One region of the Acidovorax sp. PRC11 genome, then DNA from elsewhere that is predicted to be linked to it. Evidence: predicted binding sites of a transcription regulator. Region 1 holds the regulator's gene; the other holds the start of a gene.
What was found. Region 1 encodes FNR, which switches genes on or off when oxygen is low (the NO sensors DNR and NnrR bind a similar motif). Its sites were predicted from a motif close to TTGATNNNNATCAA; they were not measured.

Region 1 (4,411 bases):
GTCCACGCGGGGCGCAGCGCGGCGGATTGCTGGGTGAGCCAGGCGAGCCGGTCCATGGCCAGCGCGGCCGTGGCGCCGGCCAGCGCGTAGCCGGCCAGGCGCGCGAGGTGGAACCACGCCGCCCGCACGACACCCCCTCCCGGGCCGGCAATGCCGGCACGGGCTCCGGCAGCGCCCCCCGTCTGCGGGCCGGCCACCGGCGCCACGGCCATCCACTGCACGCGGCGCCCGTCCCGGCGTCCTGCGCCCGCGCCCGCGCCCGCGCCGCCGATGATCGCGCCGCAGGGTGCCGCGCACATCGCGAGGCAGTGGGGTCCGCCCGCCAGTCCCATGGCGAAGGCCGTCCAGATCAGGGCATCGGGCATGGTGCGGCTCGGCGGTGCTCGGTCGCTCGAAGGCGTGCGCGGCGGCTCAGATGATCCGCGAGAACCGGGCGCGCGTGCGGTCGGCCTGCAGGTAGCGGTCGAACACCATGGCGACGCCGCGCACGAAGAACCAGCCCATTTCGGTCACCGTGATGCCATCGTCGCCCAGCGTGACCAGGCCGTCCCCGGCCATGCCGCCCAGCACTTCCAGCTCGGCCGCGAAGTAGCGGCGGAAGTCGATCAGCCACGACTGCTCCATCGGCTCGAACAGCACTTCGCCCTGGCACATCAGCGCCATGATGACCGAGCGCCGCACGAGGTCGTCGCGCGTGAGCGCCAGGCCGCGCACCACCGGCAGGCGGCCCTGGTTGATCAGGTCGTAGTACTCGTCGAGCGTCTTGGCGTTCTGGCTGTAGGTGGCGCCCACGCGGCCGATCGCCGAGACGCCCAGCGCGATGAGGTCGCAGTCGGGCTGCGTGCTGTAGCCCTGGAAGTTGCGGTGCAGCCGTCCCTGGCGCTTGGCCACGGCCAGTGCGTCGTCCGGCAGCGCGAAATGGTCCATGCCCACGTACACGTAGCCCGCGTCCTGGAAGGCGTTGAGCGAGCGCGACAGCATCGAGACCTTGGCGGAGGCCATCGGCAGCTCGGCCGACACGATGCGCCGCTGCGGCTTGAAGCGCTCGGGCAGGTGGGCATAGGCATAGAGCGCGATGCGGTCGGGCCGCAGCTCTGCCACCTGGGCGAGCGTGCGGTCGAACGATTCGGGGGTCTGCCGGGGCAGGCCGTAGATCAGGTCCACGTTGATCGACTCGAAGCCGATCCGGCGCGCCTCCTGCACGAGCGCGAACACCTGCTCGGCGGGCTGCACGCGGTGCACGGCCTTCTGCACGGCCGGGTCGAAATCCTGCACACCGAAGCTCAGCCGGTTGAAGCCGAGCTGCGCGAGCCTGGCGAGCCGCTGCGCGTCCACCGTGCGCGGATCGACCTCGATCGAGTATTCGCCGCCGGGCACGAGCGTGAAGCTGCGCCGCAGCATGTTCATGAGTTCCTGCAGCCCGTCGTCGCTCAGGAAGGTGGGGCTGCCGCCGCCGATGTGCAGCTGGCTCACGGCCTGGCCCGGCGCGCAGTGGGCCATGTGCAGATCGATCTCGCGGCTCAGGTAGCGCAGGTAGACGTCGGCGCGCTCGGGATGGCGCGTGATGATCTTGTTGCACGCGCAGTAGTAGCACAGCGATTCGCAGAACGGGATGTGCACGTAGAGCGAGAGCGGCACGGCCTTGGCGGCCGAGCCGAGCCGGCGCTGCTGCAGGGCCAGCACGTACTCGTCCGGGCCGAAGGCCTCCACGAAGCGGTCGGCGGTCGGATAGGAGGTGTAGCGGGGCCCCGGCACGTCGAAGCGGCGCAGAAGCTCGGGAGTCACAGCGTTCATGGTGCGGAATTCCTTGTCGGTCCACAATGTGCACCAGGTGCCGCGCCCGCGTCCTTGACATCGGTCAAGCATTTGGAAGCGTGTCGCTGCCACAATTGACGCATCACAGTTGTATGCCACATTGACCGCGTGTCCACTCCGTACACGGCAGTCGTGCAGTGGCCGGAATGCCTCGAAGGGAAGGCCACTCATCCATGAATCCTCACACCATCAAGGTCGCCTGTTCGAACTGCAACCTGCGCGAACTCTGCATGCCGCTCGGCCTGAACGACCAGCAGCTGCAGCGCATCGACGACATCGTGGCCACGCGCCGCAAGGTCAAGCGCGGCGCCACGCTGTTCCGCAACGGCGAGGCCTTCACGTCGCTCTTCGCCATCCGCACGGGATTCTTCAAGACCTGCGTGGCCACCGAGGACGGGCGCGACCAGGTGACGGGCTTCCAGATGGCCGGCGAGATCATCGGGCTCGACGGCATCGTGAGCGACCACCACACCTGCGATGCCGTCGCGCTGGAGGACGCCGAGGTCTGCGTGATGCCTTTCGACCGCATCGAGGAGCTGTCGCGCGAGGTCACCGCGCTGCAGCACCACGTGCACAAGATCATGAGCCGCGAGATCGTGCGCGAGCACGGCGTGATGCTGCTGCTCGGCAGCATGCGCGCCGAGGAGCGCCTGGCCGCGTTCCTGCTCAACCTCGTGCAGCGCCTGCATGCGCGCGGCTTCTCGCAGTCCGAACTGGTGCTGCGCATGACGCGCGAGGAGATCGGCAGCTACCTGGGCCTCAAGCTGGAGACCGTGAGCCGCACGTTCTCGAAGTTCGTCGAGGAAGGCATCGTCGAGGTCAAGCAGCGGCACGTGCGCATCGTCGAGCCGGATGCGCTCAAGCGGATAGTCAACAGCCAGGCTTGCCACTGACATCCCCCTGAGGCGCCGGTGGCCGGGCGAAGCCCGCTCCACGGCGTCTGCCGGCATGGCCTGCTCCGCGGCCTTTTGGCGGGTGAGGCAATGCGTGTTCGACGACCGTGCTTTGTGCGCATCACTGCATGAACTTGCCGCATTCCAGCGGGCGCTCCCCCGTGGGCACGGGGCAGCGGTTGAGTTCGAACGGCGACATCGACAGCAGCGTGGTGAGCGCGCCCGAGAGCATGCACAGCGCCCAGAACACGAAGAACGCCACCGTGTAGACGCCCTCGCGCGAGAGGGCGAGGGGCTGGTCGGCCCAGTGCAGGGCGGCCGGGTCCACGAAGGCGAACACCACCATTTCGATCAGGCCGGCCACCAGGAAGGCGGGCCAGGCGATCCACATCAGGCGCTGGGCTTTCATCGCGATCTCCTCCTTTGCGTTGCATCTGCTGCTACCGGAAGCGGCGGCCCGCCGGGGCGAGGCCACTTCAGCGCGGCTGGTCCTGCTGCGGCGTGGCGGCGTGGTTGCGTGCCTTCATCGCCGGCTCCATGCCGGCACGCGCGCGTTCCCGCGCGAGCGTGCGGTTGATCTCGATGCCCTGGCGGTAGTAGTCCTCGGCCACCACCGGGTCGGGCTGGCGCACGGCGAGCCATGCGGTGGCCGTGCCGGCCACCACCACGATCGCGGGGCCCGCGATCACCATCCACACGTGGCCGAACTTCCACCAGGGTTGGGCTGCCGTGCCGGCCGCGCTGCCGCCGGCCGTCGCCGCTGCATGGGTTGCTGTCGTCATGATCTGGCTCCTTCTTCCTCGTCGCGCGCCCATCACACCATGCGGTCGCGGGGCACGCCAATACCGAATAACACCAATCCCCACCCTCTGCATGCCGCTCAGCGCGGCACGAGGAAGATGGACTTCTCGCGCACGTGGGCATGCGTGCCCAGTGCCTCGATGTCGAACGCCACCGGATGCGATCCCGGCGCGGCCGAGCCGTAGGGGATCTGCAGCCGCACGGCCACCCAGCGCGACTGCGCCGCGCCGATCTCCAGTTCGGCGTCGGACGCCACCACCAGCCCTTCCATGCCCGTGGCCGCGATGCGGTAGCGCTGGGGCGCCTCGGTCGCGTTCATGATCTGCAGGCTGTAGACGTTCTCCAGCCGCCCGCCCGCGACGATGCGCGAGAGCGCCGCGCGGTCGCGCACCACGTCCACCTTGAGCGGCGTGCGCAGCGCCAGGCTCGTGATCATGCCGGCGCTGAGCGCCACCAGCACGGCGGTGTAGATGAGCACGCGCGGCCGCAGCACGCGGCGCAGCATCTGCGACTGCGTCCAGCGGTTCGCCACGCCGTTCTGCGTGGAGTAGCGGATGAGCCCGCGCGGGTACTTCATCTTGTCCATCACGGTGTTGCACGCATCCACGCAGAGGCCGCAGCCGATGCATTCGTACTGCAGGCCGTTGCGGATGTCGATGCCCACCGGGCAGACCTGCACGCACAGAGTGCAGTCGATGCAGTCGCCCAGGCCCTTCGCGCGGTGGTCCACCGACTTGTTGCGCGGGCCGCGCGGCTCGCCGCGCGCGTCGTCGTAGGTGACGACGAGGGTGTCCTTGTCGAACATCGCGCTCTGGAAGCGCGCGTACGGGCACATGTACTTGCAGACCTGCTCGCGCAGGAAGCCAGCGTTGCCGTAGGTGGCGAAACCGTAGAACGCCACC
Region 2 (4,411 bases), on a different contig from region 1:
GCACCTCGCCTTCGCGCGACAGTACCAGCGTGTCGGAGGGGCGGTAATCGGCCCGCACTTCGGCATAGCCCGGCAGCGCGCGCGCCGGCAGCGGTAAGCAGAGCGCGAGCAGCAGAAGCGTCAGCGGCAGCGCGGAAGCGAACGGCAGACGCGGGCGCAGCGGCAGCGACGGGCCGGTGGCCGGGCCCCGGACGGCGGTACGAAAGCGGGAGGCGATCCCGGATGTGCGGGCGGCAGTGCGGCGGAACATGTCGGACCGCAGGCTACCACCAATGGCGCCGAAGAGAAGGCCGCCGCGGACAGTCTGCGGCGGCCCGAAACCGGCCCGGGAGGAAGCGGCGCCCCGCCGCTACGGCCCGGGAATGCCGGTCAGAAGGATTCCCAGTCGCCCTGCGCGCCCTGGCCCGCGAGAGCCGGGTTGGGCCCCATGCCGTGGATCTGCGGGGCCGCCGGTTCGCGCGGGGCCGCAGACCGTGCGGGCGCGGCCGGCCTGGCGGCCACCTTGCGCTGCGGCCGCGCGGCCGGTGCGGGAGCACGGGCCGCCAGTGCGGCACGCGCGGCGGCGGTGTCCGCGGCGGCCGACGCGGCGGTCGCGGGAGCCGGGGCGTGGGCGGCCGTGTGCGTCGCATCCAGGCGGAACACGCTCACGGCCTGCACGAGGTCCTGCGCCTGCGACCGGAGGCTGGAGGCCGCGGCGGCCATTTCCTCGACCAGCGCGGCGTTCTGCTGCGTGGTCTGGTCCATTTCCGTGACGGCTTCGCCGACCTGAGACACCCCGGCGCTCTGCTCGCTGCTCGCCGCGCTGATCTCGCCCATGATGTCGGTCACGCGGCGGATGCTGCCCACCACTTCCGTCATGGTGCTGCCGGCCTGGTCGGCCAGTTGCGCACCGCTTTCGATGCGCTCCACGCTGGCGGTGATGAGTTCCTTGATCTCTTTCGCGGCGCCGGCGCTGCGCTGCGCCAGGCTGCGCACCTCGCCCGCCACCACCGCGAAGCCGCGGCCCTGTTCACCGGCCCGCGCGGCCTCCACCGCCGCGTTCAGCGCCAGGATGTTGGTCTGGAACGCGATGCCGTCGATCACGTTGATGATGTCGGAGATGCGGCGCGAGCTGTCGGAGATGCCCTTCATGGTGTCGACCACCTGCGAGACCACCACCCCGCCCTGCTCCGCCACGCCGCTGGCGGCCTGCGCCAGCTGGTTCGCCTGGCGGGCGTTGTCGGCGTTCTGCGACACGGTGGAGCCCAGTTCCTCCATCGATGCGGCCGTTTCCTCCAGCGCGCTGGCCTGGCTTTCGGTGCGGGACGACAGGTCCGAATTGCCCTGCGCGATCTGCATGCTGGCCGATGCCACCGACTCGCTGCCCTGGCGCACCTGGGACACCACGCGGATGAGCGACGCGTTCATGTCGCGCAGGCTCTCCAGCAACAGCCCGACCTCGTCGCGCGCCTTCACCTCGATCTGCTGCGTCAGGTCGCCGGCGGCCACTGCCCGCGCCACTTCCACCGCACGGCCGATCGGGAGGGTGATGGAACGCGTCACCCAGAGGCCCAGGAGCACGGCGACGACCGCGGCCAGGACGGTGCCGGTGACTTCCACCATCAGCGCCGTGTTGCGCGCGGCTTCCGCTTCGGCCATGCGCACTTCCAGCAGATCGTGCTCGGTCTTGGAGAATTCCGCCTGCACCGCACGGAAGCCGTCCATCGCGGCCTTGTCGCGCGCCCGGCCGAATTCGGCCACGAAGGCGTCCAGCGGCACGGTGCCCGCATCCACATCGCGGCGCATCGCCTGCAGCGACTGCATCACTGCGGCGAAATCCGCCTGCCGGGCGCGCAGCACCTCCAGGCGCTTTTGCTGCTCCGGGTTGTCGGAGGTGAGCGCGCGCAGCGACTGCCATGCCGATTCGAACGCCTCTCGGCCCTGGTTCCACGGGCCGAGGAACGACGGATTGCCCGACAGCAGGAAGCCGCGCGCCCCGGTTTCCATGTTGACCACGCCGAGCATCATCTGCTGGGCGCCTTCCAGCACCTTGTAGGTGTGGATGTTCATGTCCCCGGCAGCCTTCAACCGGTTCTGGCTGGTGATGGCCACGCCGATCACCACCAGGAAGATCGCAATCACGCCGCCGAACGCCAGCGCCAGCCGGCGTGCCAGGGGCCAATGGGAAATGTTCATGAAAGTATCCGCTTTCGTACAGCGATGCCGCGCACGACGAGGGGCCGACCATCAGCACCCGCTGCGGTCCCTCCGCAGCAACAACCCGTCATGGGAAGCACTGCCGAGATACTAAATTTACAACTTGATGCGATTTGTAGGCAAGGAACTTACATCACTGTCGACTTCGGTCCGGCACGTGGCGCCGGCTGCACGGCAGGTTTGATGCACCACAAGCCGCATACCCGGCGCGGGCCCCACACTGGTGCATCAGGAGGCACGCCCACGATGCAGCGCAAATTTCCCGAACACCCCGCCCATCCGGAGCGGATCTGCTGGGGTTGCGACCGCTATTGCCCGACCGAGGCGCTCGCGTGCGGCAACGGGTCGGAGCGCACGCAGCACCCTGCGGAGCTGTTCGGCGACGACTGGCTCACGTGGACGCCGCCCGGCAGCCCGCCGCCAGGCGCGGCCAGCGCACCACCCGGTGGTGGAAAAGCGCGCTGAACGCCAGGGCCCGCCGGGCCATGGCGGGGCCGTGTTCCAGGTCCTGGCTGCTCACGCGTTCGGCCGGTCGCCCGCGATCCACCCATCGTACGCATCGGCATCGCGCACCGAGACACCCGGCGTGGCCTGCATGAGCCGCAGGACCTCGGCATGGTCCTGGAGCACCATCGCGCGGATCGAAGGCGCATCCGCCGTCATTTCGCCGCCTGCACCTTCATGCGCGCGTTGGGCGTCTCGCCGAACATCTCGGGTGCGTACATCGCCTCCACGCGCGTCGGCGGCAGTGCGAATTCGCCGACGTTGTTCAGGCGCACGGTGTATTCGGCCGTGAGCGATCCCTTCGAGACGTACTCGTAGTAGCCGCGCCAGGCCTCGAAGCTGCGCTCCTCGAAGGCCAGCCAGCCGCTGCCGCGCTGTTCGCCCTGCGTGGCGATCTCGGAATCGCGGCCCAGGCCGTTGCCGAGGATGGTGGCGCCGCCCGGTATCGGATCGGTCAGCACCACCCAGGTCATGTCGGCGGTGGACGTCACCTCCAGCTTCACGCGCAGCACGTCGCCGCGCGTGTACTGGCCCGCCACCGCCTGCTCCACGGGCGTGACCGTCTTCTTGACGGTGTAGCCCGCGGAGAACGGCGCCTTCAATTGCACCGCGGCCACCGACTGCAGCGTGAGCCAGGGTTTGCCGGTGCCCTGCTGGGTGACGCTCAGCGTCTCCTTGCCGCCCGCGGCGCTCCAGGGCAGGAACATGCCGTTGTGGGTGAGGTTGCCGGGCGCGGCGGGGGCGCCGAACCACGTCGTCTGGTGCGGCGCGCCGGCGGCGCTGGCCGTGGTCACGCGGCCGACCTTGCTCCAGTCCACCGTGGCCGTGTTGCCGCCCATCGCGGCGCGGGTGGTTCCCGTGACCGGCGTGGCCTCGAACTTCGCGCTGAATTTCTCCAGCGCCAGGCCGCCCCACAGGTTGGCGGTGGTGGTGTGCCACGCCCCGCCCTGCTGGCGCGCGATGAAGCCGTTCGCCAGCCGGCCCATGTCGTCCTTCCAGGCCGGATCGTCCATCACCGCCAGCATCAGGCGCGCGGTGTTCACGTCGCCGTTCTGCATCAGCCACCACCAGTAGTCGTCCTGCTCGGTGCTGAACACCAGCTTCGTGCCCTGGTAGGACAGGCGCGCCTTGAGGATCTGCGTGGCCTCGGCCAGGCGCTGCTCGCGCTGCGGTGCATCGGGCACGCGGCGCAGCACGTTCAGCCAGTCGATCACGCTGTGCGTGGGCCATTGGTTGGGCGCCACGGTGATGGACGAGAGCATGCGGCCCGTGGCCTTGCCGTAGCGCGAGAGCGCCTCGATCGCCGCGAGCTTGCGCATGTCCAGGTCCTTGCGCGGGCTCCAGAAGTCGCGCTGGATGCGGCCTTCGACGAAGGCGATCAGGCCGCGCTCCATCGGCGCGCGCACTTCCGGAGACAGCGCGAAGGCCGGGTCGAGGGACGAGGCCTCGTGCGTGGCCGCGAGCAGGTAGGCGGTGAGCGTGTCGCTGCCGCGGTTGCCGCTGCCCGCCTGCGGCGGGAAGTAGCTCGCGAGGCCGTCGCCGTCCAGGTAGGTGGGCAGCTGCCCCACCACGGTCTGCCAGAGCTTGCCGTCGCGCAGGCCCACGGCCTTGCTGGTCTTCTGCTCCAGGCAGATGAACGGGTAGTTGGCGAACCAGTCGCGCACGCCCGGCAGGCCCTCGGCGAGCTTGGGCTGCAGCGACATCTTCAGGC

Region 2: the regulator FNR is predicted to act here: its motif matches at 2,377-2,390, upstream of Q9R47_RS21780 (DUF3079 domain-containing protein).

What each region holds. Positions count from the first base shown of each region.
Region 1 is NZ_JAUZUQ010000016.1:212-4,622, forward strand. Features, by position in the region: partial or broken gene Q9R47_RS17360 (sulfite exporter TauE/SafE family protein) at 1-365, opposite strand, end outside; gene hemN (oxygen-independent coproporphyrinogen III oxidase) at 412-1,794, opposite strand; gene fnr (fumarate/nitrate reduction transcriptional regulator Fnr) at 1,989-2,708, shown strand; gene Q9R47_RS17375 (hypothetical protein) at 2,830-3,117, opposite strand; gene Q9R47_RS17380 (FixH family protein) at 3,185-3,490, opposite strand; gene ccoG (cytochrome c oxidase accessory protein CcoG) at 3,589-4,411, opposite strand, start outside.
Region 2 is NZ_JAUZUQ010000028.1:8,352-12,762, forward strand. Features, by position in the region: gene pbpC (penicillin-binding protein 1C) at 1-250, opposite strand, end outside; gene Q9R47_RS21775 (methyl-accepting chemotaxis protein) at 370-2,175, opposite strand; gene Q9R47_RS21780 (DUF3079 domain-containing protein) at 2,443-2,661, shown strand; gene Q9R47_RS21785 (hypothetical protein) at 2,713-2,859, opposite strand; gene Q9R47_RS21790 (MG2 domain-containing protein) at 2,856-4,411, opposite strand, start outside.